One region of the Stenotrophomonas rhizophila genome, then DNA from elsewhere that is predicted to be linked to it. Evidence: predicted binding sites of a transcription regulator. Region 1 holds the regulator's gene; each other region holds the start of a gene.
What was found. The regulator HrcA, encoded in region 1, represses chaperone genes, less so after heat shock. The targets are predictions, from matches to a motif close to TTNGCACTCNNNNNNNNNGAGTGCNAA.
Positions count from the first base shown of each region.

Region 2: the regulator HrcA is predicted to act here: its motif matches at 7,669-7,695, upstream of BAY15_RS17140 (co-chaperone GroES).
Region 3: the regulator HrcA is predicted to act here: its motif matches at 7,650-7,676, upstream of rpoH (RNA polymerase sigma factor RpoH).

Region 1 covers NZ_CP016294.1:1,858,451-1,868,178, forward strand. Annotated here, with positions in the region: gene BAY15_RS08490 (SGNH/GDSL hydrolase family protein) at 1-214, opposite strand, end outside; gene BAY15_RS08495 (LysR family transcriptional regulator) at 311-1,228, shown strand; gene recN (DNA repair protein RecN) at 1,274-2,938, opposite strand; gene hrcA (heat-inducible transcriptional repressor HrcA) at 3,031-4,098, shown strand; gene grpE (nucleotide exchange factor GrpE) at 4,181-4,696, shown strand; gene dnaK (molecular chaperone DnaK) at 4,827-6,761, shown strand; gene dnaJ (molecular chaperone DnaJ) at 6,922-8,049, shown strand; gene pdxY (pyridoxal kinase) at 8,158-9,066, shown strand; gene BAY15_RS08530 (prephenate dehydrogenase) at 9,063-9,728, shown strand, end outside.
Region 2 covers NZ_CP016294.1:3,833,694-3,843,421, forward strand. Annotated here, with positions in the region: gene BAY15_RS17095 (NAD(P)/FAD-dependent oxidoreductase) at 1-556, shown strand, start outside; gene BAY15_RS17100 (hypothetical protein) at 529-846, opposite strand; gene BAY15_RS17105 (GIY-YIG nuclease family protein) at 843-1,115, opposite strand; glycine riboswitch at 1,160-1,255, shown strand; glycine riboswitch at 1,263-1,353, shown strand; gene BAY15_RS17110 (trimeric intracellular cation channel family protein) at 1,437-2,054, shown strand; gene BAY15_RS17115 (GNAT family N-acetyltransferase) at 2,051-2,488, opposite strand; gene BAY15_RS17120 (DUF1778 domain-containing protein) at 2,535-2,840, opposite strand; gene BAY15_RS17125 (3-deoxy-7-phosphoheptulonate synthase) at 2,988-4,061, opposite strand; gene BAY15_RS17130 (serine hydrolase domain-containing protein) at 4,363-5,526, shown strand; gene groL (chaperonin GroEL) at 5,596-7,245, opposite strand; gene BAY15_RS17140 (co-chaperone GroES) at 7,336-7,623, opposite strand; gene BAY15_RS17145 (endonuclease) at 7,903-9,687, shown strand.
Region 3 covers NZ_CP016294.1:3,884,619-3,894,346, reverse strand. Annotated here, with positions in the region: gene BAY15_RS17365 (Ig-like domain-containing protein) at 1-3,756, shown strand, start outside; gene BAY15_RS17360 (hypothetical protein) at 3,767-7,381, shown strand; gene rpoH (RNA polymerase sigma factor RpoH) at 7,687-8,562, shown strand; gene BAY15_RS17350 (hypothetical protein) at 8,643-9,605, shown strand.

The sequences.
Region 1 (9,728 bases):
CCAGGCTGATCCGCGCGGTCTGGCGGAAGGTCTGGTCGTCCAGCACCTGCGGGATGCCGGTCGGAAACAGGAAGTCGGCGCCCCAGACCGGCTGCGGGCTGGCCTGCCAGCTCGCAACCCAGTGCGGTGGCGCGGGGGCACCAGACGCGGCGGCGGAGGTCGCGGCTGAAATGGTGAGCAGAGTGCCGGTGGCAAAGCGGATCAAGCGGTTCATGCGGGCCATCCCGTGGAAGAGGAGGCCATGGTGCGCGGCGGACCATCTGTGAAATAGACTGGCCATGGACAATCATCTATGAACTGAATTCATCCAATGCCCACGCCCGACATCAATCGCTCCGGCCAGCTGGAGATCTTCGTGCGGGTGATCGAAGCCGGCAGTTTCTCGGCGGCGGCCCGCGCGCTGGACATGAGTCCTTCGGCGGTCAGCAAGCTGGTGGCGCGGCTGGAACAACGGCTGGGCACGCGCCTGCTGCAGCGCTCCACCCGCCAGCTGCAGCTGACTCCGGAAGGCTGCGCCTTCTACGAGCGTGGCCTGCGCGTGCTGGCCGACCTGGACGAGGCCGAACGCTGCGCCAGCGCGCATGCCGAACCGCGCGGGCGGCTGCGGGTGAACAGCAACGTGCCGTTCGCCCACCATTTCCTGCTGCCGCTGCTGCCGGCCTTCCTGGAGCGGCACCCGCAGGTGGGGGTGGACCTCATGCTGACCGACGAGGTGATCGACCTGCTGGAGCAGCGTACCGATGTGGCGGTACGGGCCGGCCCGTTGAAGAGCTCCAGCCTGGTTGCGCGGCGGCTGGGCAGTACCCGGATGATGATCGTGGCGGCGCCGGCATACGCAGCCAGGCATGGACTGCCCGGGGATGCGGCTGCGCTGTTGGCACACAACCGGCTGGATATCGGTCATGCACGTGCGCAGACCGGCTGGCCGGTGCGTGAACAGGGGCAGGTGCAGACGGTGCCGACCGGCGGCAATGCACGTGCCAGCGATGGCGAGGCGTTGCGGCGGCTGGTGCTGGGCGGCGCCGGCATTGCGCGGCTGGCCGCGTTCCAGGTGCAGCACGACGTCGCCGCCGGGCGGCTGCTGCCGGTACTGGAACAGGCCAACCCGGGCGACCTGGAAGATGTGCACGCGGTGTTCGTCGGACAGGGCGGTTACCTGCCCCTGCGGGTGCGGGCGTTCCTGGATTTCCTCGTGGAACAGGTGGACCTGGCCAAGCCGTTGGCGTAACCCGGTCAGGCCATCGGCAGGTACCCACCGTTGGTGGGTACGCCGTCAGGTCTCCTGCAGGAGTTTCCGCGCGGCCGCGCGGGCTTCCTTGCTGACTTCCACGCCGCCAAGCATGCGCGCCAGTTCTTCCTCGCGGGCCTTGGCATCCAGCTTCTCCACCGCGCTCTGGGTCATGCCCTCCACCGGTGCCTTGCTGACCCGGTAATGGGCGTGGCCCTTGGAGGCGACCTGCGGCAGGTGGGTAACGCACAACACCTGCCGTTTCTCGCCGAGCGCGCGCAGCTTCTGGCCGACGATATCGGCCACCGCGCCGCCGATGCCGGAATCGACTTCGTCGAACACCATGGTCGGCACCGCATCCAGGCCCAGTGCGGCCACTTCAATGGCCAGCGAGATGCGTGAAAGTTCGCCGCCCGAGGCCACCTTGCGCAGGGCGCGCGGCGGCTGGCCGGCGTTGGCCGCCACCAGGAATTCAACGCGCTCGGCGCCGTTCGGGTCCGGCCTGGCGGCCGCGTGCGGTTCGATCTCGATCAGGAACTGGCCCCCGCCCATGCCCAGCTCGCCGATCAGCGTGGTGGTGGTCTCCGACAGCGCCTTGGCCGCGGTGGCGCGGCTTGCACTGAGCGTGGTCGCCACGGTCTGCCATTGCGCGGCCGCGCGGTCGATCTCGCCGGCCAGCGCCTGCAGGCGGGTATCGGCACCGCGCAGCTGCTCGACTTCGGCTTCCATCGCATCGCGGTGTTCGGCCAGGCCTTCCATCGGCACGCGGTGCTTGCGCGCCAGGTCGTGCAGGCGGCCGAGGCGGCGTTCGATGTCCTCGAACTGCTCCGGGTCGGCGTCGAGGTCGTCGTGGACCCGGTCGAGCAGGGCCAGCGCTTCGTGCAGCTGGATGACCGCGCTGTCCAGCAGCGCGTCCACCTCGCCCAGGCGGGTGTCGTGTTCGGCCACGCGGGCCAGGTCATGCCGGGTCTGCTGCAGCAGCTGCAGCACCGACACCTCATCGTCGCCATTGAGCCGGGCGGCGGCCACGTCGCAGGCGCTGACCAGCGCCCCGGCGTGGGCCTGGCGGCGGTGGCTGCTGCCCAGGGCGGCGATCGAGGCCGGCTCCAGGTCTTCGCGCTGCAGTTCGCCCAGCTGGTGTTCCAGAAAGCCGATGCGGTCGCTGACATCGCCCTGTCGCGACAGCGACTCGGCTTCGTCGACCAGGGCCTGCCAACGGCCAGCGGCCTGGCGCACCTGGACGCGCTCGGCCTCGTTGCGGGCGTAGGCGTCCAGCAGCGCCAGCTGCGAGGGCCGTGCCAGCAGCGCCTGCTGTTCGTGCTGGCCGTGGATTTCCACCAGCATGCCGGCCAGCTCGGTGAGCTGGGACAGGGTCACCGGGCGGCCGTTGATCCAGGCGCGCGAGCCGCCGTCGGCACGGATGATCCGGCGCAACTGGCACTGCTCCTCGTCATCCAGTTCGTTGTCGCGCAGCCATTGCCGGGCCGGGGCGTGTTCGCCCGGCGCGAACTCGGCCGACAGCTCCGCGCGCGCCGCGCCGTGGCGGACCACGCCGCTGTCGGCGCGCAGCCCGGACAGGAAGCCCAGCGCGTCGACCATCAGCGACTTGCCTGCGCCCGTCTCGCCGGAAACCACGGTCATGCCTGCGCCGAATTCCAGTTCGGTGGCGCGGACAACGGCAAAATCCTTGATCGATAGATGTCTGAGCATGGTATTGGGTTCTTGAGCCGCGCAACGCTAGCATGGGTGGGGCAGGCAGTGTTCCTGCCATTATCCAACGTCGCGTCTCACAGGTTGATTCCATGCACCCTTCCGCGCCCCATCTTGCGCCGCGCGCCCGCCATCTGCTGCGGACGCTGATCGCGCGCCACATCCAGGACGGTGAGCCGGTCGGCTCGCAGACGCTGGCGCGGCTGGCCGGGTTGGACGTCAGCCCGGCCACCATCCGCAACATCCTGGGTGACCTGGAAGACCTGGGCCTGCTCAGCTCGGCGCACGTCTCGGCCGGGCGGGTGCCCACCGCGCACGGCTACCGGGTGTTCGTCGACAGCCTGGTCAAGATGCAGCCGCCCGGCGAAAGCGAGCTGAGCCGCCTGCGCAGCGAGCTGTCCACCGGGGCGGGCACCCAGGCGCTGCTCGGCAGTGCCTCGGAGCTGCTTTCGGCGATGAGCCATTTCGTCGGCGTGGTCGGCGCGCCGCGGCGCGAACAGTTCGCGTTCCGCCACATTGATTTCGTGGCGCTGGATGCGCGCCGGGTGCTGGCCATCCTGGTGTTCGCCGACAACGAGGTGCAGAACCGGGTGATCGAGCCCAAACGCAGCTGGGAGCCGGCCGAGCTGGAGAAGGTGGCCAACTACCTCAATGCCCATTGCGCCGGCCGCCCGCTGGCCGAGATCCGCGCCACCCTGTTGGTGGAGCTGCGCCAGGCGCGCACGGAAATGGAGCAGCTGCTGGCCCACAGCGTGGAGCTGGCCGAGCAGGCGATGGCGCCGCCGGCCGACGACATGGTGCTGGCCGGGCAGACACGGCTGATGGGGGTGCAGGACCTGTCCGACCTGGACCGCCTGCGCGAGCTGTTCGACCTGTTCGCCAGCAAACGCGAGATCCTGCAGCTGCTTGAGCGCACCATCCAGGCCCCGGGCGTGCGCATCTTCATCGGCGAGGAAACCGGTGTGATGCCCCTGGAGAACGTTTCGCTGGTTACCGCCCCGTACTCGGCCGGCGGCCAGGTGCTGGGCGTGCTGGGGGTGATCGGGCCCAAGCGGATGGCCTACGACCGCATGATTCCGCTGGTGGAGGCCACTGCCCAGGTGCTCGGTGCGGCCCTGGATGCCCCGGCCGGCGGCGGATTGTCCCGGGATCGCACCTAAACACGCCCCCAGCTCTTGAATCGGGTCCGGCCGCCCACATTGGGGTGGGTGGAGGCGGAGAGTCACCGCCAAGGATCCGGAAATGAACCAAGATCAGCCTGATATCGCATCCCAGACCCCGGCCGGCGACGCCGCCACGGGCGATACCCTGCAGCAGCAGCTCGACGCCCTGCACAACGAAGTGGCGCTGCTCCGGTCCGAGTCGCTGCGTGAGCGCGCCGACCTGGACAACCAGCGCAAGCGCGTGGCCCGCGACGTTGAACAGGCGCGCCGCTTCGCCAACGAAAAGCTGCTGGGCGAGCTGCTGCCGGTGTTCGACAGCCTGGACGCCGGGCTCAATGCCGCCGGCGCCGAACCCAGCCCGCTGCGCGAAGGCCTGGAGCTGACCTACAAGCAGCTGCTCAAGGTCGCCGCCGACAACGGCCTGACCCTGCTGGACCCCACCGGCCAGACCTTCAACCCCGAACACCACCAGGCCATCAGCCAGGTCGACGCCCCCGGCGCGGCGCCGGGCAGCGTGGTCCAGGTGTTCCAGAAGGGCTACCTGCTCAACGATCGCCTGCTGCGGCCGGCCCTCGTCGTGGTCGCCCGGGACTGACCTGAACGCGTTTGGCCGCCATCGGACACAGCGTTCGATGGATGGGTTGAAAGTGTCAGCAGCGTCCCACACATCCCATTCATAACCCGGCAGCTGCCGGATGTTCCCCAAATTTTCAGGAGTCTCCCTCATGGGCAAGATCATTGGTATCGACCTCGGCACCACCAACTCGTGTGTGGCGATCATGGACGGCGGCAAGGCCCGCGTCATCGAAAACGCGGAAGGCGATCGCACCACGCCGTCCATCGTCGCCTACACCAAGGATGGCGAAGTGCTGGTCGGCGCCTCGGCCAAGCGCCAGGCCGTCACCAATCCGAAGAACACCTTCTACGCCGTCAAGCGCCTGATCGGCCGCAAGTTCACCGACGCTGAAGTCCAGAAGGACATCGCGCACGTGCCTTACGGCATCCTGGCCCACGACAACGGCGACGCCTGGGTGCAGACCAGCGATGCCAAGAAGATGGCGCCGCAGGAAATCTCCGCGCGCGTGCTGGAGAAGATGAAGAAGACCGCCGAAGCGTTCCTGGGTGAGACCGTCACCGAGGCCGTGATCACCGTGCCGGCCTACTTCAACGACAGCCAGCGCCAGGCGACCAAGGACGCCGGCCGCATCGCGGGCCTGGAAGTCAAGCGCATCATCAACGAGCCGACCGCTGCTGCCCTGGCCTATGGCCTGGACAAGGGTGACGGCAAGGACCGCAAGATCGTGGTGTACGACCTGGGCGGCGGCACCTTCGACGTGTCGATCATCGAAATCGCCAACGTCGACGGTGAGAAGCAGTTCGAAGTGCTGGCCACCAACGGCGACACCTTCCTGGGCGGCGAAGACTTCGACAACCGCGTCATCGAATACCTGGTGGACGAGTTCAACAAGGACCAGGGCATCGACCTGCGCAAGGATCCGCTGGCCCTGCAGCGCCTGAAGGATGCTGCCGAGCGCGCCAAGATCGAGCTGTCGACCAGCCAGCAGACCGAAGTGAACCTGCCGTACGTCACCGCCGATGCTTCCGGTCCGAAGCACCTGAACATCAAGCTGACCCGCGCCAAGCTGGAAGCGCTGGTGGAAGACCTGATCAAGAAGTCGATCGAGCCGTGCCGCATCGCCCTGAACGATGCCGGCCTGCGTTCGAGCGACATCAGCGAAGTGATCCTGGTCGGCGGCCAGACCCGCATGCCGAAGGTGCAGCAGGCCGTGACCGAGTTCTTCGGCAAGGAACCGCGCAAGGACGTCAACCCGGACGAAGCCGTGGCACTGGGTGCGGCGATCCAGGGCGGCGTGCTTGGCGGCGACGTCAAGGACGTGCTGCTGCTGGACGTGACCCCGCTGTCGCTGGGCATCGAAACCATGGGCGGCGTGTTCACCAAGATCATCGAGAAGAACACCACCATCCCGACCAAGGCCTCGCAGGTGTTCTCCACCGCCGAGGACAACCAGTCGGCGGTGACCGTGCACGTGCTGCAGGGTGAGCGCGAACAGGCCCGCTACAACAAGTCGCTGGCCAAGTTCGACCTCTCCGGCATCGAGCCGGCGCCGCGCGGCCTGCCGCAGGTGGAAGTGTCCTTCGACATCGACGCCAACGGCATCCTGCACGTGTCGGCCAAGGACAAGAAGACCAACAAGGAACAGAAGGTCGAGATCAAGGCCGGTTCGGGTCTGTCCGAGGACGAAATCGCGCGCATGGTCGCCGACGCGGAAGCCAACCGCGAAGAAGACAAGAAGTTCCACGAGCTGGTCCAGGCCCGCAACCAGGCCGACGCGCTGATCCACGGTACCCGTACCGCGATCAACGAACACGGCAGCAAGGTCGGTGGCGATGTCATCGGCAAGGTCGAATCGGCCCTGGCCGACCTGGAAACCGCGATGAAGGGTGACGACAAGGCCCAGATCGAAGCCAAGTCGAAGGTGCTGGAAGAAGCCGGCCAGTCGCTGTTCGCGGCGTCGGCCGCGGCCGAGCAGGGCGGTGCCGCACCGGGTGCCGATGCCGGCGCCGGCAACAATGGCGGCGCGCACGACGATGTGGTCGACGCCGAGTTCACCGAAGTCAAGGACGACAAGAAGTCCTGATCCGGACACGACGCGGGACGTTGCGCAGGCAACGTCCCGTTGTCATTCCACTGGGTCCTGACCGCCGTACCCCGGTGTGCCGGGGCGCCCGACGAAAGAGCGGACCTGGTTCCGCTCTTCCGCTTTGACGAATCCCGACTTCCGGATACTGATTCACACCATGAGCAAGCGCGATTACTACGAAGTGCTGGGTGTTACCCGCACGGCGACCGAAGAAGAACTGAAGAAGGCCTATCGCCGTTGCGCGATGAAGCATCACCCTGACCGCAATCCCGGCGACAGCGCCGCCGAAGCGGCCTTCAAGGAGTGCAAGGAAGCCTACGAAACCCTGTCCGATGCCAACAAGCGCCGCATGTACGATGCGCACGGCCACGCGGCCTTCGAGCACGGCATGGGCGGCGGTGGCGGCCCGGGTGGCCCGGACATGGGCGATATCTTCGGCGACATCTTCGGCAACATCTTTGGCGGTGCCGGCGGCGGTCCGCGCCAGGCCCGTCGCGGTGCCGACATCGGCTACGTGATGGAGCTGGACCTGGAAGAAGCGGTGCGTGGCATCGAGCGCCGCATCGAGATTCCGACCCTGGCCGAGTGCGACGACTGCCACGGCAGCGGTTCGGACGACGGGAAGGTGGAAACCTGCAGCGTGTGTCGTGGGCAGGGCCAGGTGCGCATCCAGCGTGGCATCTTCGCCATGCAGCAGGCCTGCCATAACTGCAACGGCCGCGGCCAGATCATCCAGAACCCCTGCAAGACCTGCCACGGCAATGGCCGGGTAGAGGAAGACAAGGTGTTGTCGGTCAAGGTGCCCGCGGGCGTCGACACCGGCGACCGCATCCGCCTGGCGGGCGAGGGTGAGGCCGGTCCGGCCGGCACGCCGCCGGGTGACCTGTACGTGGAAGTGCGGGTGCGCGAGCACGCCATCTTCCAGCGCGATGGCGACGACCTGCACTGCGAAGTGCCGATCCGCATCTCGCAGGCCGCGCTGGGCGACACCGTGCGCGTGGCCACCCTGGGCGGCTATGCGGAAATCCGCATCCCGGCCGAAACCCAGACCGGCAAGCTGTTCCGCCTGCGCGGCAAGGGCGTGCGTTCGGTGCGCAGCCGCAGCGAAGGCGACCTGTACTGCCGCGTGGTGGTGGAAACCCCGGTCAACCTGACCGCCGAGCAGCGCAAGCTGCTGGAACAGTTCGAAACCACCTTCACCGGCGAAGAAGCGCGCAAGCACTCGCCGAAGTCGGCGACCTTCATCGATGGTGTGAAGGGCTTCTGGGATCGCATGACCTCGTAAGCGGTTGGTTCCATCGGTAACGAAAACGCCGGGCACGTCCCGGCGTTTTTGTGCCTGCGATTCAGCGGGCAGGTACCGGCCGTTGGTCGGTACGCTCTAAAATGGGCCATGAACGATACCCTCGAAAGCCATCTGGTCCATGGGCGCCGCAAGCGCCCGGACGGTCCGTCGCCGGTCGACGTCATCTCGGTCCAGTCGCAGCTGGTCTACGGCCACGCCGGCAACAGCGCGGCGGTGCCGCCGCTGCGTGCGCTGGGCGTGCGCGTGGCCGAAGTGCCGACCACGCTGCTGAGCAATGCGCCGTTCTATCCGACCACGCGGGGCCGCGTGCTGCCGGCCGACTGGTTCGCCGACCTGCTGTTGGGCGCCAGCGAGCGCGGCCTGCCGGCGCGCGCGAAGATGCTGGTGTCCGGCTACTTCGGCAGCGTCGGCAATGGCGCGGCGTTCGCCGACTGGCTCGACACGGTGCTGCCGGCGTCGCCCCAGCTGCGCTACTGCCTGGACCCGGTGATCGGCGATACCCACACCGGTCCTTACGTGGAGCCGGGCCTGGAAACCATCTTCGCCGAGCGCCTGCTGCCGCATGCCTGGCTGGTCACCCCGAACGCGTTCGAGCTGGGCCGGCTGACCGGCCTGCCCAGCCTGGCCGAGGCCGATGCGATTGCCGCCGCGCAGGCGCTGCTGGCACGCGGGCCGGAATGGGTGCTGGCGCACAGCGTCGGCGGCGACCCGGGTGAGCTGGTCACACTGGCGGTCAGCCGCGATGCGATCTGGCGCTGGTCCTCGCCGCACCTGCCGGTGGACGTGGCCGGCACCGGCGACGTGCTGATGTCGCTGCTGGTGGCGTTCCTGCTGCGCGGTGAGCGCTTCGAGCAGGCGCTGTCGCGGTCGATCTCGGGCGTACACGCCGCGCTGGAGGCCACCCTGGCCAACGACCACGAAGAATTCGACGTGCTGGCCGCCGCACCGGCCGCGCTTGCGCAGCCGCACCGCTTCCGCGCCGAGCGGCTGGCGTGAGCCTGCGCCCGGTTGTCGGCATCGTCGGCAGCGCCGGCGCGTATGGGCGCTGGCTGCGCACGTTCCTCGAGCAGCGCCTGGGGCTTGAGGTGATCGGGCATGATCCGGCCGATCCGCAGTCGGACGATCCCGAAACACTGCTGGAGCGCGCGGACGTGCTGGTGTTCTCCGCGCCGATCCGGCACACGCCCGCCTTGATTGCCGATTACGTGAGGCGTTCGGCCGGCCGCGAAGCCGGCCGGCTGTGGCTGGACGTGACCTCGGTGAAGAGCGAGCCGGTGGCTGCGATGCTGGCCTCACGGGCCGAGGTGGTCGGGCTGCACCCGATGACCGCACCGCCCAAGGCACCCACGCTGAAAGGCAGGGTGATGGTGGTGTGCGAAGCGCGCTTGTCGCAGTGGCAGCCGTGGGTAAGCGGGCTGTGCGCGGCGCTGGAAGCCGAATGCGTGCGCGCCACGCCCGAACACCACGACCAGGTGATGGCGCTGGTGCAGGCCATGGTGCATGCCACCCATCTGGCCCAGGCGGGCGTGCTGCGCGAATACGCGCCGCTGCTGGGGCCGCTGTCGGAACTGATGCCGTACCGGTCGGCTTCGTTCGAACTGGATACCGCGATCATCGCGCGCATCCTTTCGCTCAACCCCGTCATCTACGAAGACATC
Region 2 (9,728 bases), 2.0 Mb from region 1:
CGTTGCCGCGCGCACCGTGGTGTGGGCCGCGGGCGTGGCCGCTTCGCCGCTGGCGCGGACGCTGGAGGTGCCGTTGGACCGCGCCGGACGCGTGCCGGTGCAGCCCGACCTGACCCTGGCCGGGCACCCGGAGATCTTCGTCGCCGGCGACCTGGCCGCGCTGCAGCAGGCCGATGGCCGGCCGGTGCCGGGCGTTGCCCCGGCCGCCAAGCAGATGGGCAAGCATGTGGCCGCGACAATTCGTGCACGGCTGGAGGGCAAGCCGTCACCCGGGCCGTTCAAGTACCAGGACTTCGGCAACCTGGCCACGATCGGCCGCATGGCCGCCATCGTGCACCTGGGCCGGCTGCAGTTGTCGGGCGTGCTGGCGTGGTGGTTCTGGCTGGCCGCGCACGTGTTCTTCCTGATCGGGTTCCGCAACCGGATCGTGGTGCTGCTCAACTGGGCGGTGGCGTATTGGAGCTACCAGCGCAGCGCGCGGATCATCTTCGGTGATGACCGCGAGGACCGGCGGCCGAAGCCATCCGATCAGGGATCGTTGCCGGGCGCGAGGTGAACGTCCCAGGTACACAGGTAGTCCGGATCGCTGATGGTCAGTGCCATCGAGCGCAGGGTGTAGTCGCCTGGAGCGGCCGGCGTGTAGTGGTCCAGCGTGGGCGGCAGGAACAGCTCCCCGCCGTCCACTGCGCTGGCCAGTACCACGCCCTCGTCGTCATTGATGCGCAGCACGTGCCCGGCCATCTGGCGGTGCTCCAGGGCGTTGCCCTGGGCGTCAAGGTAGGTCATGCCGGCGAGCACGGTCTTGCCGATCATTGCGCGCGCCTTGGCCGGGTCGATTCCGGTCATGTTCCGGCACTCCGTTGCTGCAGCCAGGCCAGTTTGCGTGCGCGCGGCTGGCGCTTGAGCTCGCATTCGGCCTTGGAAGCTGCCGAGCGGTTGGGATACGCGCGCACCGCCAGCAGCTTCACTGGTGGATTGGCGCGGGTGTAGCGCGCGCCTTTGCCGCACAGGTGTGCCTGGAAGCGGGCGTCCACGTCGTTGCTGATGCCGGCGTAATAGCTGCCGTTGCGGCATTCCAGCAGGTAGACGTACCAGGGGGCGGGTTCAGCGGGCATACCGGGATTATCCACCGGCGGGGGCGCGCTGGCTGCTAGAATCCGACCCGGATGCAGGAGAGAGGCGCCGCGCTGGCGCCCGCCGAAGGCGCAGGCTCCCATAATCGCTCAGGCCGGTGGCTCGATACTCCACCAACCATGCATCCAACACGCCGATCTGGAGAGAGGTCTTCAATGACCCGCCGAAGGGGCACGTGGCCTGGCCACTGAACTCTCAGGCAAAAGGACAGCGGGAGCGGCAACGGAATCCCACCCCACGACAGTGCTGCGGCGCTGGCGCGTGCGCGTTTCCGTCCCCGCCTGCACCTCCGGAGCCATTGCATGCTGCTGTCCATCATCTACCTCATCGCCATTTCCGCCGAAGCCATGACCGGCGCGCTGTCTGCCGGCCGGCGGCGGATGGACCTGTTCGGCGTGGTCATCATCGCCTGCGTCACCGCGCTGGGCGGCGGTTCGCTGCGCGATATCGTGCTGGGCCACTACCCGCTGGGCTGGGTCAAGCACCCCGAGTACCTGGGCTTCACCATATGTGCGGCGCTGATCGCCACCTGGGTGGCGCGCTGGATGCACCACTTCCGCCGCACCTTCCTGGTGCTCGATGGCCTGGGCCTGATCTGCTTCACCCTGATCGGCTGCGCGGTGGCGCGCGACGGCGGCCACGCGGTGCCGATCGTGCTCATCGCCGGCATGCTCACCGGCGCCTTCGGCGGCGTGCTGCGCGACGTGCTGTGCAACGAGGTGCCGCTGATCTTCCAGAAGGAGCTGTACGCGGTGATCACCCTGCTTACCGGCGCGGCATGGCTGGGCCTGCTCGAACTGGGTGTGTCGCTCAACGCCGCCACGTTGTGGTGCCTGGGCGGCGGCTTCGCCTTCCGCCTGCTCGCGATCCACTTCAAGTGGGAGATGCCGAAGTTCGTGTACCGCGACGAGGTGCATTAGCACGCAAGGGGCAGCATCAGCGTCAGAGGGTGAATGGGTGAAGCGATGAAACCGTGCTTGAGGTAGAACGCCTTGGCGGGCTCATCGATGGCATGGCAGAGCAACGCCCGTGCGCCGACCTGACCGCACGCCTGCAGCGAACGTAGCACCGCATCCTTCAACAAGCCCTGGCCAATGCCTTGCCCCGCCCTGTCCGCATGTACCGCCAACCGCCCCAACACGATGACCGGAATGGGATCGGGCATGTTGCGGCGGATTCGTCCGGGCACGGCGTCATGCGCTATCGAGCCGGCTGAAAGCGCGTAATAACCGACAACGCGACGCTGCTCGTCGCAGGCCACGAAGCATCGTGATGCGCCGGATGCCTGGTTCTGGCGTGCGCGTTCAAGCAGCCATTTCGCCAAGGCTGGAGCACTGCAGCGGAAGTCATCCAACAGATGTTCCGCGTGCAGCGGGGTTGGAGCGGAGAGCCACAAGGGCTCAGCGTTCCCAGGGCGCCGGCGTGCTCAACAACCGGCGCAGCGCCAGGTTGTCCTCCAGCGGCGCGTCCAGCAGCGCATTGAAGCGCTGCAGCTGCTCGGCATTCAACGTGAACTGCGTCTGGTCGGCCAGCACCTCGCGCGCCCTGTCGCAAGCGGCATCCAGGATGAACTCGGTGCGATTCACGCCACTGATTGCTACGGCACGATCGATCAGATCCTGCTTATCGGCAGGGGCCCGGAAATTGATGACTTTGCTTGCGGTTCCCATGGGAAGCACCCGCACGTTGCTGGACTGTGCATACATTGTACATACACCCTGTAGGACCCTCAAGTGAGGCCTGCAGTCTGCGGCCCCGGGCGCGCAGTATCCAATTGATTCTCTTTAACAAAACCAGACTTCCGGTAGAGCGGATCTTTCGTGGAGCCGGCCGGCGGCCGGCTCCCTGAGGGATCAAGCCGCCTCGGCCAGACGCCGCGCGCGCCGCGCACGCACTGCCTCGGCGAGCGCCTCCAGCACCTGCAGCGAACTGTCCCAGCCGATGCAGCCATCGGTGATGCTCTGGCCGTACACCAGCGGCTGGCCTTCCACCAGTTCCTGGCGGCCGGCCACCAGATGGCTTTCCACCATGACGCCCACGATGCGCTCTTCGCCTGCCGCCAGCTGTGCATTGATGTCGGCGATCACTTTCGGCTGGTTTTCGGGATTCTTGCTGCTGTTGGCGTGGCTGGCATCAATCATCAATCGCGCCGGCAGCTGCGCCTTGGCCAGCGTCTGGCTGGCGGCATCCACGCTGGCGGCATCGAAGTTGGGCACCTTGCCGCCGCGCAGGATCACGTGGCAATCCGGGTTGCCGGCGGTGGCGACAATGGCCGTATCGCCCTGTTTGGTCACAGACAGGAAATGGTGCGGGTTGGATGCGGCACCCACCGCGTCGGCGGCGATCTTGATGTTGCCGTCGGTACCGTTCTTGAAGCCGACCGGGCACGACAGCCCGGAGGCCAGCTCGCGATGCACCTGGCTTTCGGTGGTACGCGCGCCAATCGCGCCCCAGGCAACCAGGTCGGCGATGTACTGCGGCGAGATCACATCCAGGAACTCCACGCCGGCCGGCAGGCCCAACTTGTTGATGTCGCGCAGCAGGCCGCGCGCAACGCGCAGGCCCTTGTTGATCTGGAAGCTGCCATCCAGGTCCGGGTCGTTGATCAGTCCCTTCCAGCCCACCGTGGTGCGCGGCTTTTCGAAGTAGACGCGCATGACGATTTCCAGTTCGCCCGCGTACGCATCGCGCAGCGGCTTCAGGCGCTGCGCGTATTCGATCGCCGCGACCGGGTCATGGATCGAGCACGGGCCGATCACCACCGCCAGGCGGTCATCGCGGCCGTGCAGGATCTCGTGCAGTGCGGCGCGCGAGGCGCTCACCGTGGAGGAAGCTTCATCGTCGCAGGGCAGCATCGCCAACAGCTGCGCCGGCGGGGTCAACGGTTCGATCTTGCGGATGCGCAGGTCGTCGGTGTGGGGGGGCATGGGGGTGTCTCCTGGAAGGTGGGGGTCCCCAGCGCGGCGGCAACAAAAAAGCCGCCAGGTGCGCTGGCGGCTTTCGGGAATGCGTCTGAAAGTTTCTTCAGGGTGAGCGCATGCCTTCCTCCGCCGGTGGCTTCGGAAAGTAATACCAAAAGTAGGAATTGGCGTGGCGTGCGTTCATTGGGGAGTATTGATAGCACAGGGGTTTGGGAGTGCCAACTGTTTCATTCGCAACTGGGGTGCAGTGTTCAGGGCTGCAGGCCCGACGGTACGATTGGCGCCGAGACCCGGAGGAGTGCCGTGCATGCGCCCGTTCGTCCTGATGTTCTCCCTGTTGATGCCCGCGTCCGCTGCGCTGGCCGCCGCCCCACCCCACGCGCTGCCGTCCCCGCCTGCGGTGGATGCGCAGATGCAGCGTCTGATGCGGGCAACCCAGGCCCAGGGGCTGGCGTTGGCCGTGATCGATGATGGCAAGGTCGTGCAGGTGCACGCGGCCGGCAAGCGCAATGCGGCCGGCGAGCCGCTGCAGCCGGACACCATCATGTATGCCGCGTCGCTGACCAAGGCGGCGTTTGCCTACATGGTGCTGCAGCTGGTGGACGACGGCATCGTGGATCTGGATCGCCCCATCGCCGCCTACCTGGACCGTCCACTGCCGGAGTATCCGGCCGACAAGCGCTACGCGCCCTGGCCCGACCTGAAGGATGACCCGCGCTGGCAGCAGATCACCCCGCGCATGCTGCTCAGCCATCGCAGCGGTTTCTCCAACTTCGCCTTCCTTGAACCGGAGGGAAAACTGCGGCTGCATTTCGACCCGGGCACGCGATATGCGTATTCCGGGGAAGGGCTGATCCTGCTTCAGTTCGTGCTCGAACAGGGCGTAGGCCTGGACGTGGGCAGGGAAATGCAGCGGCGGGTGTTTGATCGCCTCGGCATGACCCGTACCAGCATGACCTGGCGCGCGGACTTCGCCGGCAACCTGGCCGACGGCTGGACCCAGGACGGCAGCACCGAACCGCATGACGAGCGCAGCCGTGTGCGGGCGGCGGGTTCGATGGACACCACCATCACCGATATCGCGCGGCTTGTCGCCGCACTGGTGAGCGGTGAAGGCCTTTCGCCCGCATCGCGACGTGAGCTGGTGCGCGCGCAGTGGCCGATCACCACCGCCTCGCAGTTCCCCACGCTGCAGGACGAACTGCCCCCGGCGAAGCGGCGTGCCGACCTTGCCGCCGGGCTGGGCGTGGTGGTGTTCGACGGCCCGCAGGGCCATGGTTTCTACAAAGGCGGGCATGACGACGCGGTGGGCAACACGATGGTCTGCCTGGCACGTGGCCAGCGCTGCGTGGTGATCCTGGGCAACGATGTGCGCGCCGAAGCGGCATTCCCCGCACTGGTGCGCTACGTCCTGGGTGACACCGGCGCGCCGTGGACCTGGGAATACGGCAACAAGGTGTTTGTCCCCTAACGAAAGAACCCCGCCTTTCGGCGGGGTTCTTCGTTTACAGCACGACAGGATGTCGCGTGTGCGGGGACCTTAGAAGTCCATGCCGCCCATGCCACCCATGCCGCCCATGCCGCCGCCTGCTGCGCCGGCGCCGTCATCCTTCTTCGGGGCTTCGGCCACCATCGCTTCGGTGGTGATCATCAGGCCGGCGATCGAGGCAGCGTTCTGCAGGGCAGAACGGGTCACCTTGGTCGGGTCCAGGATGCCGAACTGCAGCATGTCGCCGAACTCGCCGGTGGCGGCGTTGTAGCCGTAGCTGCCGGTGCCTTCCTTGACCTTGTTGACGATCACGGACGGCTCTTCGCCGGCGTTGGCGACGATTTCACGCAGCGGGGCTTCCATCGCGCGCAGGGCGATCTGGATGCCGTGGTTCTGGTCTTCGTTGGCGCCCTTCAGGCCAGCCAGCGCGGTGACCGCGCGGACCAGGGCAACACCGCCGCCCGGCACCACGCCTTCTTCGACCGCCGCACGGGTAGCGTGCAGGGCGTCGTCGACGCGGTCCTTCTTTTCCTTCATTTCGATTTCGGTCGACGCACCGACCTTGATCACGGCAACACCGCCGGCCAGCTTGGCCACGCGTTCCTGCAGCTTCTCACGGTCGTAATCGGACGAGGTGTCTTCGATCTGGGTCTTGATGCGGGCCACGCGTGCCTGCACCGCTTCCTGGTCGCCCTGGCCGTCGACGATGGTGGTGTTTTCCTTGGAAACCTGCACCTTCTTGGCGCGGCCGAGGTCGGCGATGGTCGCCTTCTCCAGCGACAGGCCGATTTCTTCGGAGATCACGGTGCCGCCGGTCAAGGTGGCCATGTCTTCCAGCATTGCCTTGCGGCGGTCGCCGAAGCCCGGTGCCTTGACGGCCACGACCTTCACGATGCCGCGGATGGTGTTGACCACCAGGGTCGCCAGCGCTTCGCCTTCGACTTCTTCAGCCACGATCAGCAGCGGCTTGCCGGCCTTGGCGACGCCTTCCAGCACCGGCAGCAGGTCACGCACGTTGGAGATCTTCTTGTCGTGCAGCAGGATGTACGGATCATCCAGGTCGGCGGTCTGCGCCTGCTGGTTGTTGATGAAGTACGGGGACAGGTAGCCGCGGTCGAACTGCATGCCCTTGACCACGTCCAGCTCGTTTTCCAGGCCCGAGCCTTCTTCAACGGTGATCACGCCTTCCTTGCCGACTTCACGCATCGCTTCGGCGATGATGTTGCCGATCGACTCGTCCGAGTTGGCCGAGATCGTACCGACCTGGGCAATCGCCTTGTCGTCGGCGGTGGGCTTGGAGATGTTCTTCAGCTCGGCGACGGCGGCGACCACGGCCTTGTCGATACCGCGCTTGAGGTCCATCGGGTTCATGCCGGCAGCCACGGCCTTGGCGCCTTCGCGGATCAGGGCCTGGGCCAGCACGGTGGCGGTGGTGGTGCCGTCGCCGGCGTCATCGTTGGTACGCGAGGCGACTTCCTTCACCATCTGCGCGCCCATGTTCTCGAACTTGTCAGCCAGTTCGATTTCCTTGGCGACGGACACGCCGTCCTTGGTGATGGTCGGGGCGCCGAAGCTCTTTTCGAGCACGACGTTGCGGCCCTTCGGGCCCAGGGTGGCCTTGACGGCATTGGCGAGAACGTTGACGCCGCGCACCATGCGGGCGCGGGCGTCTTCACCGAAACGAATTTCCTTGGCAGCCATTGCGATTACCTTTTATGTGGCGCCGGGCGATGCCCGGCTGCGTTGATCTGAAAAAAGAAGAAGCGGCGGGGCGAGCCCGGCGGCGCAAACTCAGCCGATGACGGCGAGGATGTCGTCTTCGCGCAGGACCTTGTATTCCACGCCTTCGCTCTTGTAGGTGCTGCCGGCGTACTGGCCGTAGATCACCTTGTCGCCAACCTTCAGCGACGGCGCGCGCACGCTGCCGTTGTCCAGCGGCTTGCCCGGGCCCACGGCCACGACTTCACCCTTGGTCGACTTTTCCTTGGCCGAGTCGGGGATGACGATGCCGCCGGCGGAGACTTCGTCGGCTTCGATCGGCTTGACCACAACGCGGTCGTGAAGCGGCTTGATGTTCATGCATGCCTCTTAAGTTGTTGATTGGTTTGAAAAAGTCCGGCGATATTAGCACTCACCCCAGGTGACTGCCAGCACCGCTCGTGAAAAAACCCGCCAGTGCGGGACAGGGCAGAGATGGTGCTGTCCCGAGCCCTTTCAAGGGGGTGCCGACGAATTCCCCCCGACCGCCATTTTCTTGACGCGCGTCCCACTGCGGAGTGCCGAATCCGACAAATCGATAGATGTGTCATATGGATTAGCTAGATTCGGCCAGCAAAACCCAATCACAAGGAGACGTAGATGAGGTTGCTCACACCGCTGTCCCTGGGGTGCCTGTTGGCGCTGGCCGCTGGTTCCGCCCAGGCGGACGTATTCATCAATGAACTGCACTACGACGACAGCACCCCGGCCGGGGATGTCGGCGAAGCCATCGAGGTGGTCGCCACCGGCGGCGAGGACCTCAGTACCTACCGGCTGTACCTGTACAACGGCAGCACTCCGTCGGCGGCCACGGTCTATGCCAACAACGCCGTGCCGGCCGGTACCGCCGCCGGCTGCGGCAAGGCCAGCATCGCCACCGTCACCTACCCCACCAACGGCCTGCAGAACGGCGCCAACGACGGCATCGCGCTGGTGGATGCCAGCGGCAAGGTCGTCCAGTTCATCAGCTACGAAGGCACCATCACCGCCTCCGGCGGCCCGGCCGCCGGCCTGACCAGCCAGAACATCCCGGTCAGCGAGAGCAACAGCACCGCCCCGGGCACGTCCCTGCAGCTCACCGGCAGCGGCAGCCAGTACACCCACTTCACCTGGGCCGGATCGGCTGCGCAGACCTTCGGTGCCTGCAACACCGGCCAGACCTTCAGCGGCGGCGGCAGCACCGGGCCCAATACCCCGCCGTCGGTGAGCACCACCACCCCGGAACAGGGCGCAACCAGCTTCCCGGCCGCTGCCGACCTGGCCGTGACCTTCAGTGAAAGCGTCACCGTCAGCGCCGGTGCGTTCACCCTGAGCTGCGGCCAGTCCGGCACGGTGCCGCTCACCCACGCCAGCAGCGGTACCCGCTTCACCCTGTCCACCAACACCGCACTGGTGGCCGGCGAAGCCTGCCGCTTCGACATACGCGCCGCGCGCATCAAGGACGCCCAGGGCGCACGACCGGCGGCCGACACGCGCATCGCGTTCACCGTGGCCGCCGGCGGTACCGATCCCGGTCCGGACCCGGATCCGGGCAGCTACTACTCGAAGGTCAACACCTCCAGCCCCGGCCAGCTGCGCTGCTCGCTGCACGCCACCATCAAGGGCCACACCTCGTACCCGTACAGCGGCACGGGCACAAGCACGTGGACCATCCTGGAAATCGCCGACGAGGATCCCAACAACAGCGGCCGCATCCTGGACGCGTACCGCAACCGCAGCTACGCCAAGGTCACCGACCGGGCCGGCACCGGCAGCGGGCTGACCTACAACCGCGAGCACACCTGGCCCAATTCACTGGGCTTTGCCAGCACCACCGGCGACAAGGGCCTGCCGTACGCGCCCTATACCGACACCCACATGCTGTACCTGACCGATGCGCAGTGGAACGCGGACCGCGGCAACAAGCCGTTCGCCAAGTGCGACAGCAACTGCGGCGAGCGCGCCACCGAGGCCAACAACGGCACCGGCGGGGGAAGTGGCGGCTACCCGGGCAATTCCAACTGGGTACGCACCCCGGACGGGAATGCCGGCACCTTCGAGGTGTGGGGCCACCGCAAGGGCGACATGGCGCGTGCGGTGATGTACATGGCGATCCGTTATGAGGGCGGCAAGGACGCAGCCACCGGCCAGTCCGAACCGGACCTGGAGCTGACCGACGACCGCAGCAGGATCGTGAAGACCTCCGCCTCGCCGGCCTACATGGGCCTGCTCTCGACCCTGATCGACTGGCACCTGTCCGACCCGCCGGATGCTGCAGAAAAAGCCCGCAATGAAGTGATCTACAGCTTCCAGGGCAACCGCAACCCGTTCATCGACCACCCGGAATGGGGTACGCCCGCCCTGTTCACGTCGGCCAAGCCGGCAACCTGCGAGTTGGCGAACTGAGGCATCCCGGGTTGCCGGCCAGGCGCCGGCACCAGGGCAAT
Region 3 (9,728 bases), 2.0 Mb from region 1:
GGACCGGCCAACGGTACGGTCATCGTCAACGGCGACGGCACCATCAGCTACACGCCCAACACCGGCTACACCGGCCCGGACAGCTTCACCTACCAGGCCTGCCTGCCCGCCCCGGGTGCCGGCGTGTGCGACACCGCGACGGTCTCGATCACCGTCGCCGTCACCACGGTCACCGCCGTTGCCGATGACTTCAGCAGCACCCCGATAGCACCGGCTGCCGGTGGCAGCACGCCCAGCGTGCTGCTCAACGACACCTTCAACGGCGCCCCGATCGTTCCGGGGACCACGCCGGTGACTGCCTCGCTGGTCGGCGCGGTGCCGGGCTACAGCATGGCCGCCAACGGTGTCGTCACTGTTGCGGCCGGCACCACGCCCGCTGCAGTAACGCTGAACTACCAGGTCTGCGAGACCGCCGTGCCGACCAACTGCGCGCAGTCCACCGCGCTGGTGGCGGTCAGCCCGGCCGCTGCGGACGACACGCTGTCTGCCGCGGCAGGCACCACCACGGTGCTTGCGGTGACCGCCAACGACACGCTGCCGCTCAACCCGACGATCACCATTCCGGTCGCGCCGGCCAACGGCACCGCCGTGGTCAATCCCGATGGCAGCATCAGCTACACGCCAACCGCAGGCTTCACCGGCGCGGACAGCTTCACCTACCAGGTGTGCCTGCCCGCACCGAATGGCAGCGTGTGCGATACCGCGTCGGTGAGCCTGACGGTGACGGCCAGCGCCCTGGTCGCGCAGGCCGATGACTTCAGCAGCGCGCCGGTTGCGCCGACCGGTGGCACCACCGCCAGCGTGCTGCTCAACGACACCTTCAACGGCGCCCCGATCGTTCCGGGGACCACGCCGGTGACCGCCTCGCTGGTCGGCACGGTGCCGGGTTACAGCATGGCCGCCAACGGCGTGGTGACCGTGGCACCGGGCACGCTGCCGGCAGCGACCACGCTCACCTACCAGGTGTGCGAGAACGCACAGCCGGGCAACTGCGCCCAGGCCACCGCGCTGGTCGCGGTGCGCCCGGATGCGGCCGACGACGCGCTGCCCGCCGGGACCGGTACCACCGTACTGGCCGTGGCCGCCAACGACACCTTGCCGGTCGGCGCGGTGTTCACCGTGCCGGTGCCGCCGTCCAACGGCACCGCCGTGGTCAACGGCGACAACACCATCAGCTACACCCCCAACGCAGGCTTCACCGGTACCGACACCTTCACCTACCAGGCGTGCCTGCCCGCGCCCAACCTCAACGTGTGCGACACCGCCACGGTCAGCGTGACTGTCACGGCCGCGCTGCTGGACGCTGTGGACGACACCGCCAGCAACGTGCCGGCAACCGGTGCGCTCGGCCTGCTCAATGTGTTCGCCAACGACACCTTCAACGGCGCCGCGCTCGACCCGGCCACGGTGGTGCTGACCCCGAACAACACCACCGCGCTGACCATCCAGCCCAACGGCAGCCTGGACGTGGCGGCCGGTACCCCGGGTGTCACCTACACCACCACCTACCGCCTCTGCCTGGTGGCACAGCCGACGGTGTGCGACATCGGCACGGTGTCGGTCACCCTGGCCACCACGCCGGGCCTGCTCGACGCGGTGGACGACACAGTGACCAATGTGCCGGCCGCCGGCGCCAACGGTGTGGCCAACGTGTTGACCAACGACACCTACAACAGTGCCGCGCTGGACCCGGCCACCGTGGTGCTGACCCCGGTCAACACCGCCGCCATCACCATCCAGCCCAACGGCAGTGTCAACGTCGCGGCGGGCACGCCCGGCACCACCTACACCACCACCTACCAGATCTGCCTGGTGGCCCAGCCGGCGGTGTGCGATATCGGCACGGTGTCGGTGACGCTGGCCAGCGCGGGCGTACTGGTGGCCAATGACGACAGCGTGCCCGGCGTGCCCCCGGGCGGCGCCACCGGCGTGACCAACGTGCTGACCAACGACACGTTGAACGGCACGCCCGTGGACCCGACCACGGTGGTGCTGACCCCGACCAACACCCCGGCGCTGACCATCCAGCCCGACGGCAGCGTCGACGTCACTGCCGGTACGCCCGGGACGACCTACACCACCACCTACCAGATCTGCCTGGTGGCGCAGCCCACGGTATGCGCGGTGGGTACGGTGTCGGTGACCCTGGCGGCAGCGCCGAACAGCGTCCCGGTGGCCAACAACGACCAGGCCAGCACGCCGCAGGACACGGCCGTCGATGTGCCGGTGCTGGCCAACGACCTGGCCAATGGCGCGCCGGTCGACCCGGGCACGGTGGCGGTGACCATCACCACCGCGCCGACCATGGGCACGGCGGTGGTGCTGCCTGACGGCAGCGTGCGCTACACACCGATGACCCACTTCAGCGGTGCCGACAGCTTCACCTACAGCCTCTGCAACCAGGCCTCGCCGGCGGTCTGCAGCAGTGCCACGGTCAACGTGCAGACCCAGGTCAACGACGTGGACGTGGTGGACGAGAACATCACCGTGCTCAGTGGGACCACCACCACCGTACCGCTGCTGGACAACCTCACCACCAGCGGTGCGCGCATCAACCCGGCGTCGATGCGACTGGGCAGGGCGGCTGGCAACGGGCGCGCAACCTGCGGCAACGGCGAATGCATCTACACCGCCTTCGTCGGCTACAGCGGCCTGGACAACTTCAGCTACAACATCTGCGATGCCTCGATGCCGACCCCGGTGTGCGTGGAAGGCTGGGTCAACGTGGTGGTCACCGCCGATGCGGTGGTGCTGCGCCTGACCAAGCAGGCCACCCAGCGCAGCGTGAAGGTGGGTGACGTGGTGCGCTACGTGGTCACCGTGGAGAACATGGGCGACTTCGACGCGCTGGGCGTCACCCTGTTCGACACCCTGCCCAGCGGCTTCACCTTCATCCCGGGCGGGTTCGAAGCGCAGGACATCGACAACGCCGCACGTGCCAGCGGCGTGGCACCGCTGCGCATCGACGGCCTGGACATCCGCGCCGGTGGTTCGGCCACGCTGGTGTACTACCTGCGGGTGGGGGCGGGCGTGGGGCTGGGTGTGCATACCAACCGCATCACCGCCAATGACGTGCTGGGCACCACCATCAGCAACGTGGCCTCGGCCGACGTGGAGGTGATCGGCGACCCACTGCTGGACGAAAGCCTGGTCATCGGCAGCGTGTTCAATGATCGCAATGGCAACGGCGTGCAGGACGCAGGCGAACGTGGCATCCCCGGTGTCCGCGTGGCATCGGTGGAAGGCCTGGTGATCGAAACCGATGCGTACGGCCGCTACCACCTGGTCGGCATCAACGGTGGCCAGGCGCGCGGACGCAACTTCATCCTCAAGGTCGATCCGACCACGTTGCCAGCCGACGCGCGCTTCACGACCCGCAATCCGCTGCTGCGCCGGATCACCCCGGGGTTGCCGGTGCGCTTCGACTTCGGCGTGGCATTGCCGGAAGGCAGGTTCAACGCCGGGCCACCGCAATCGGTGCTGGAGGTCGGGGAAGGGCTGTTCGTTCCCGGCCAGGCCACGCTGGGCGCCGCTGCCGAGACGGTGCTGGCGCATGCAGCACGCACGCTGGAGACGCAGGGTGGGGGGCAGGTGAGCGTAGCCGCCGGGCAGGCCACGCCCGCACTGGCCGGGCAGCGCGCCGAGGTGCTGCGCAAGGCCCTGCTGCCACGGCTGCCTGCCGAGGTTGCCGCCCGTGTGCAGGTCCAGGTGCAGCCCGCTGCGCCGGCCCGCCCCGCCGACCGTGCGGACCGCTGAGGAGATGACCATGAACCGCAAGACCTCACTCAGCCCCCTGATGCTCCTGTTGGCGTTGTGGTCGCCGATGACCCACGCACAGGCGCCGCAACCGCTGCCCGAAGTGCCCACTACCCTGTGCGGGGTGGACGGCTGCCGGCAGGGCAATGACCTGCTGCTGCAGGTGCGTCCGGCCGCGGATGCTCCCGTCGGTCCCGCAGAACCCGGTGCGGTGGTGCCGGCACCCAATGGTGCGTCGGCTACCGAGCTCCCCGATGGCGCCGTGGTCTGGGCCACCGAAGATCCGGCGCTGTCGGCGCCGGTGCTCAATGTGCAGACCGGCTCCATGGCCCCGTTCGAGAACGGCCGGCTGACCAAGCCGCTGCGCTTCCACGGCTACAACAACTACGCCTCGTTCATCGAGCGCCTGGAGGTAGTGATCTACCGTGGCAGCGACATCGACCTGGTCACGCCGCTGGCGCGCATCGAGATGCCGGTGGACTACGTCGGCAATACCGAATGGGATGGGCAGCTGCCGGAAAACCTCAACCTGCGCGTTGGCGACGACCTGCAGTACATCGCCCGGGCCTACGGCCGGGATGGTTCCTTCGATGAAACCAACGCGCAGCGCTTCCAGCTGGTACTGCCCACCGACTACGAACGCGGCACCCAGCTGGTGCGGGACAACGTGCAGCGCACCCTGGGTCGCGTGCTGGATGGCGACGATGCGCAGGCCCAGCAGCTGAGCAATGCCATCTACGGGCAGAACGCGCTGCGCCAGCAGAACATCCCCATCTACGGCTCGCGGGTGCGGATCTACGGGCGTGGGTTGAGCCCCAATGCACGGGTGATGATCAACGGGCAGAGCTTCCCGGTGGACCTGGAGCAGAAGTTCGCCGCCGAGTTCCTGGAGCCGATCGGCGAGCACCGGTACACCGTGCAGGTGGAGGCCATGGACGCGCCGACGCTGACCCGCACGCTCGACGTGGAAGTGACCGGCAGCTACCGCTTCCTGGTGGCGCTGGCCGATGTAACGCTGTCGCGCAATACCGCCAGCGGCAACCTGGATCCACTCGCCGCCGACCGCGACCAGGACGACAGCTTCCTCAGCGAAGGCCGGTTGGCGTTCTACCTGAAGAGCAAGCTGCGCGGGAAGTACCTGGTCACCGCGCAGGCCGACACCTACGACCGCGAGCTGAAGCGGCTGTTCGACGGCTTCCTGGATGCCGACGCCCGCGACGTGTTCCGCCGCCTGGATCCGGACCAGTACTACCCGGTATACGGTGACGACTCCACCACGTATCGCGACATCGACACCCAGGGCAAGCTGTACGTGCGCGTGGACTGGGACCAGAACCAGGCGCTGTGGGGCAACTTCGCCACTGGCTTCACCGGCACCGAGTACGGCCAGTATGTGCGTTCGCTGTACGGCGCGGCGGTGAGCTGGCGCTCGCGCGCAACCACCCCGCTGGGCGACCCGCGTTCGCTGCTCAAGGCCTTCGGTTCCGAGGCGCAGTCCGCGCTCGGCCACACCGAGTTCCTCGGCACCGGCGGCAGCCTCTACTACCTGCGCCACACCGACCTGCTGCCCGGCTCGGAGCAGGTGGTGATGGAAGTGCGCGATCGCACCACCGGGCGCACCGAGACACGCACCACCCTGCAGCGCGGTCGGGATTACGAGATCAACGAGATCCAGGGCCGCCTGTTCCTGACCCGCGCGCTGTCGCAGATCACGCGCGAGAACGTACGCACGCTGACCCGCGATACGCCGCTGGATGGCTATGACCAGCTGCTGCTGGTGGACTACGAGTACATCCCGCTGGGCTTCAGCACCGACGACGTGAGCGCCGGCCTGCGCGGCAAGCAGTGGTTCGGCGACCACGTGGCGGTGGGCGGCACCTACGTCGACGAGAACCGCAGTGGCGACGACTACAGCCTGATGGGCGCCGACCTGACCCTGCAGGCCGGGCGTGGCACCTACCTCAAGCTGGAGCAGACCCGTACCGAAGCCACCGCAGCGCCGATCTTCTACTCCGACAACGGCGGCCTGAGCTTCATCCAGCGCAACCCGGTCAGCGGCGACCGCAAGGGCGATGCCCGCGCGGTGGAAGCGCGCGCCAACCTGCGCGAGCTGGGCTGGACCAAGCAGGATTGGAGCATGGGCGCCTGGTGGCGCGACGTGGACGCCGGCTTCTCGGTCTCGCGCATGGACAGTGGGCTGGCGCTGGAGGAATACGGTGCCGAATTCCTGGGCTACTTCACCGACAACTTGAGTCTGTATGGCCGGCACAGCCGCGCCGAGCGCGGTGAGGTGGCGGTGGAGCAGTCGCAGCTGACCATGGACTGGCGGCTGGGCAACGACGGCCAGCTCGGGGCCGAGCTGCGCCGCGTGCGCGAAGAGAACGCCGGCACCGACGTGGACGGCACCCTGGCGGCACTGAGTTACCGGCAGCGCTTCGGTGCCAAGTGGGAGCTGTACGGGGTAGGGCAGCTGACCGTGGATGACGACAGCGGCGCCTACGAGAAGAACGACCTGGCCACGCTGGGCGCGCGCTACCTGTTCGGCGACCGCTCCAGTCTGGGGGCGGAAGTGAGCAGCGGCAGCCGCGGCGATGGCGCCAAGCTCGAGGGCGAGTACTGGATGACCCCCGAGCACAGCTTCTATGGCAACTACAGCTACAGCACCGACCGCACCACCACCGACCCGCTCTACGACACCGGGCTGCAGTCGGGCTGGACGCTCGGCCAGCGCTGGCGCCTGAGCAACCAGGTCAACGTGTTCAACGAAAGCCAGTACCTGAAGGACCGTCGCGACGACAGCGCCGGGCTGGTGCATACCTTCGGCATGGACTTCTACCCCGCGCAGGGCTGGACGCTGGGCTTCAGCGTGATGGACGGCGAACTGGACGCGACGACCGGGCGCGTCGATCGCCGCGCCTACAGCGTCAGCGGTGGCCGCACCGATGCCGATACGCAGTGGACGAGCAAGCTCGAATACCGCCGCGACGAAGGCGCTGAGGATCGTCGGCAGTGGGTGACCACCAACCGGCTGCTGTACAAGGTCAACGAGGACTGGCGCATCGCGCTGCGCGCCAACTACGCCGACACCGATGACAAGCGCAACCCGCTGGCCGATGCCAAGCTGGTGGAGTCCAACCTGGGCTTTGCCTGGCGTCCGCACGACAACACGCGCTGGGCGGCCTTCGGCAAGTACACGTATCTCTACGACGTGGCGTCGCTGGGCCAGGAAGGTGGCAACGTGTACGACCAGAAATCGCAGATCGTCTCGTTCGAAGGGGTGATGCAGCTCAGTGACCGGTGGGAGCTGGCCGGGAAGCTGGCCGGGCGCTGGGGCGATTACCGTACCGGGCGCGGCGAGGGTGCGTGGCTGGACAGCCGGGTCAACTTCTCCGCGTTGCAGCTGCGCTACCGGTTGTTCGCGCAGTGGGAGGCGATGGGCGAATACCGCTGGCTGGACGTGCGCGAGGGCGGCGACAGGAAAGGCTGGCTGGTGGGCGTGGACCGCCAGGTGGGGCAGAACTTCAAGATTGGTGCGGGATACAACTTCACCGAGTTCAGTGATGACCTGACCGAGTTGCGGTATGAAGCGAAGGGGTTCTTCCTGAATCTGTCCGGGTATTACTAGGCTTCGGCATTGTCTGGCCTGCCACCGTTCATCTCATTCGGGCGCTTCGGCTGAATGCCTGGCAACGTTTTCATCCTGAATGGGCCAATCTTTGTGGGATTGTCCTGCCCAAAACGACGTGGTGGTTACGTTTTGGTTCGTATCGTATTGATTTATATTGGAATTGCGCGAAACGGCGGCCACTCGCAACTGTCACCATTTCGCGGTACGTTAGGGGCCTGATCTGCGTCAGCGTTTCACCTGCGGAACGCTGGAACTTTTTGAACTGTCAGCAGTCCAAATACAGGACTGATAAGATGACCCCTATGAGCCAGAACATGTCTACTGCCCTTGTGGCAAACAATCTTCCGATTCCCAGTGCGCTCGGTTCGCTGGACGCCTACATCGGCGCCGTGCACCAGATCCCGGTGTTGACGGTCGATGACGAGCAGGACCTGGCCCGCCGCTTCCGCGACGAGCAGGACCTGGACGCCGCGCGCGAGCTGGTCCATTCCCACCTGCGCTTCGTGGTGCACGTAGCCCGTGGCTATAACGGCTACGGCTTGCAGCTGGGCGACCTGATCCAGGAAGGCAACATCGGCCTGATGAAGGCGGTGAAGCGCTTCGACCCGGACATGGGCGTCCGCCTGGTGTCCTTCGCGGTGCACTGGATCCGTGCCGAGATGCACGAGTTCATCCTGAAGAACTGGCGCATCGTCAAGGTCGCCACGACCAAGGCGCAGCGCAAGCTGTTCTTCAACCTGCGCAAGTCCAAGACCCGCCTGGGCTGGTTGAACGCGGCGGAAGTCACCGCTGTCGCCAAGGACCTCAACGTGTCCGAACGCGAAGTGCTGGAAATGGAATCGCGCCTCTCGGGTCGCGATATCGGTTTCGATGCGCCCAGCGATGACGACAACGAACATGCGCCGCCGTCGCCGGCTGCGTTCCTGGTCGCCAACGACGAAGACCCGTCGATGGCGTACGAGCGTGCCGACAGCGAAGACAACCAGCTGCAGCTGCTGCGCGAAGGCTTGGCCGAACTCGACGCCCGCTCGCGCGACATCATCCGTCGCCGCTGGCTGGATGCCGACAGCAAGGTCACCCTGCAGGAGCTGGCCGATGAGTACGGCGTGTCCGCCGAACGCATCCGCCAAGTCGAGGCGAACGCGCTGAAGAAGATGAAGGCGCTGTTCACCGCGTAACGCGGCATCCAACGCAGTAGACAGAAAACCCGGCCTCGCCGGGTTTTTTGTTTTTGCCGGCAGCATGTCGACCAGCCGCCATGCCGATGGATTCTGGAAAGCGCGACGCCACCCATGGCAATTACGCTTCCTGCCCCCACGGCAAATGCGATATCGCGATGATTGGATCCACCGTACCCGGCGCAGGTGCTTCCGCTGCGCCTATTCCTCGAGAACAACTTCCGCAGAATGCGGCGCCGGCCTCGCCACCGATGGATGCCATAGCACTCTGCGGCCACGCGAGCTACGGCTCGATGGTAATCAATTGCCGCGGGCGCGAGGGCAGGACCCAGCTGCATGAAGCGGCTGAAGCGGGAGACACCGCCCGCGTCATGGAGCTGTTGCAGCGTGGTGCGGACGTATTCATGAGGGACGAGAACGGTGCTACTGCCCGCTGGTTGGCAGACGAGAACCAGCGGTCGGACGTGGTTGCCGCCATCGATGACTGGAAGTGCAGGCTGATGCGCCAGTTCATCGACGTCGCCGGCCTAGGCGACGCGGCGGCTGTACAGCACTTCTCCGACAACACCAGCATTTCCTACAGCGAGCGCGTGCAGGTGCTGACGGCCGCCGCCCAAGGCGGGGGCGTAGCGGCGGTGGAGCGCCTGCTTGAAACGTTTGCCTTCGCCGAGCAGGACCTCGACAGCCTCGTCCAAGCTGGCGTTGGCGGCAACAGCGTTGAGCAACTGCTGCTCGGGAAGATGCTCTTTGCCCGCGTCAATCACTGGACACCACGCCAGCTGCACGCGTTTCTAGAGAGGTACCCGCACCTGGACGTGAATCGAACATGGAGCGGCAGTTCAGCCCTGCACCACGTTGTCAGGTACGGGGAGTTCCCCGAGGACCTTGGCAAGGTGCGTGTATTGCTTGATGCTGGAGCAGTCCCAAGTGTGGTGGATGGCGACGGTTTCACGGCCGATGCACTGGCAAGCGTGAAGGGAATGAACGAAGTGGTGGCAGTACTCCTCAAGCAGGATCGCACCTCCAGCGCATCCGTCGGCTGAAGGCGCGTTCCACCACCTGATCCGTCAACGCACGCATCAAACAGAAAACCCGGCATCGCCGGGTTTTTTGTTACGCCAAAGGCGTGCCCACCAACGGTGGGCACCTACCGAGGGTAGAGCCGA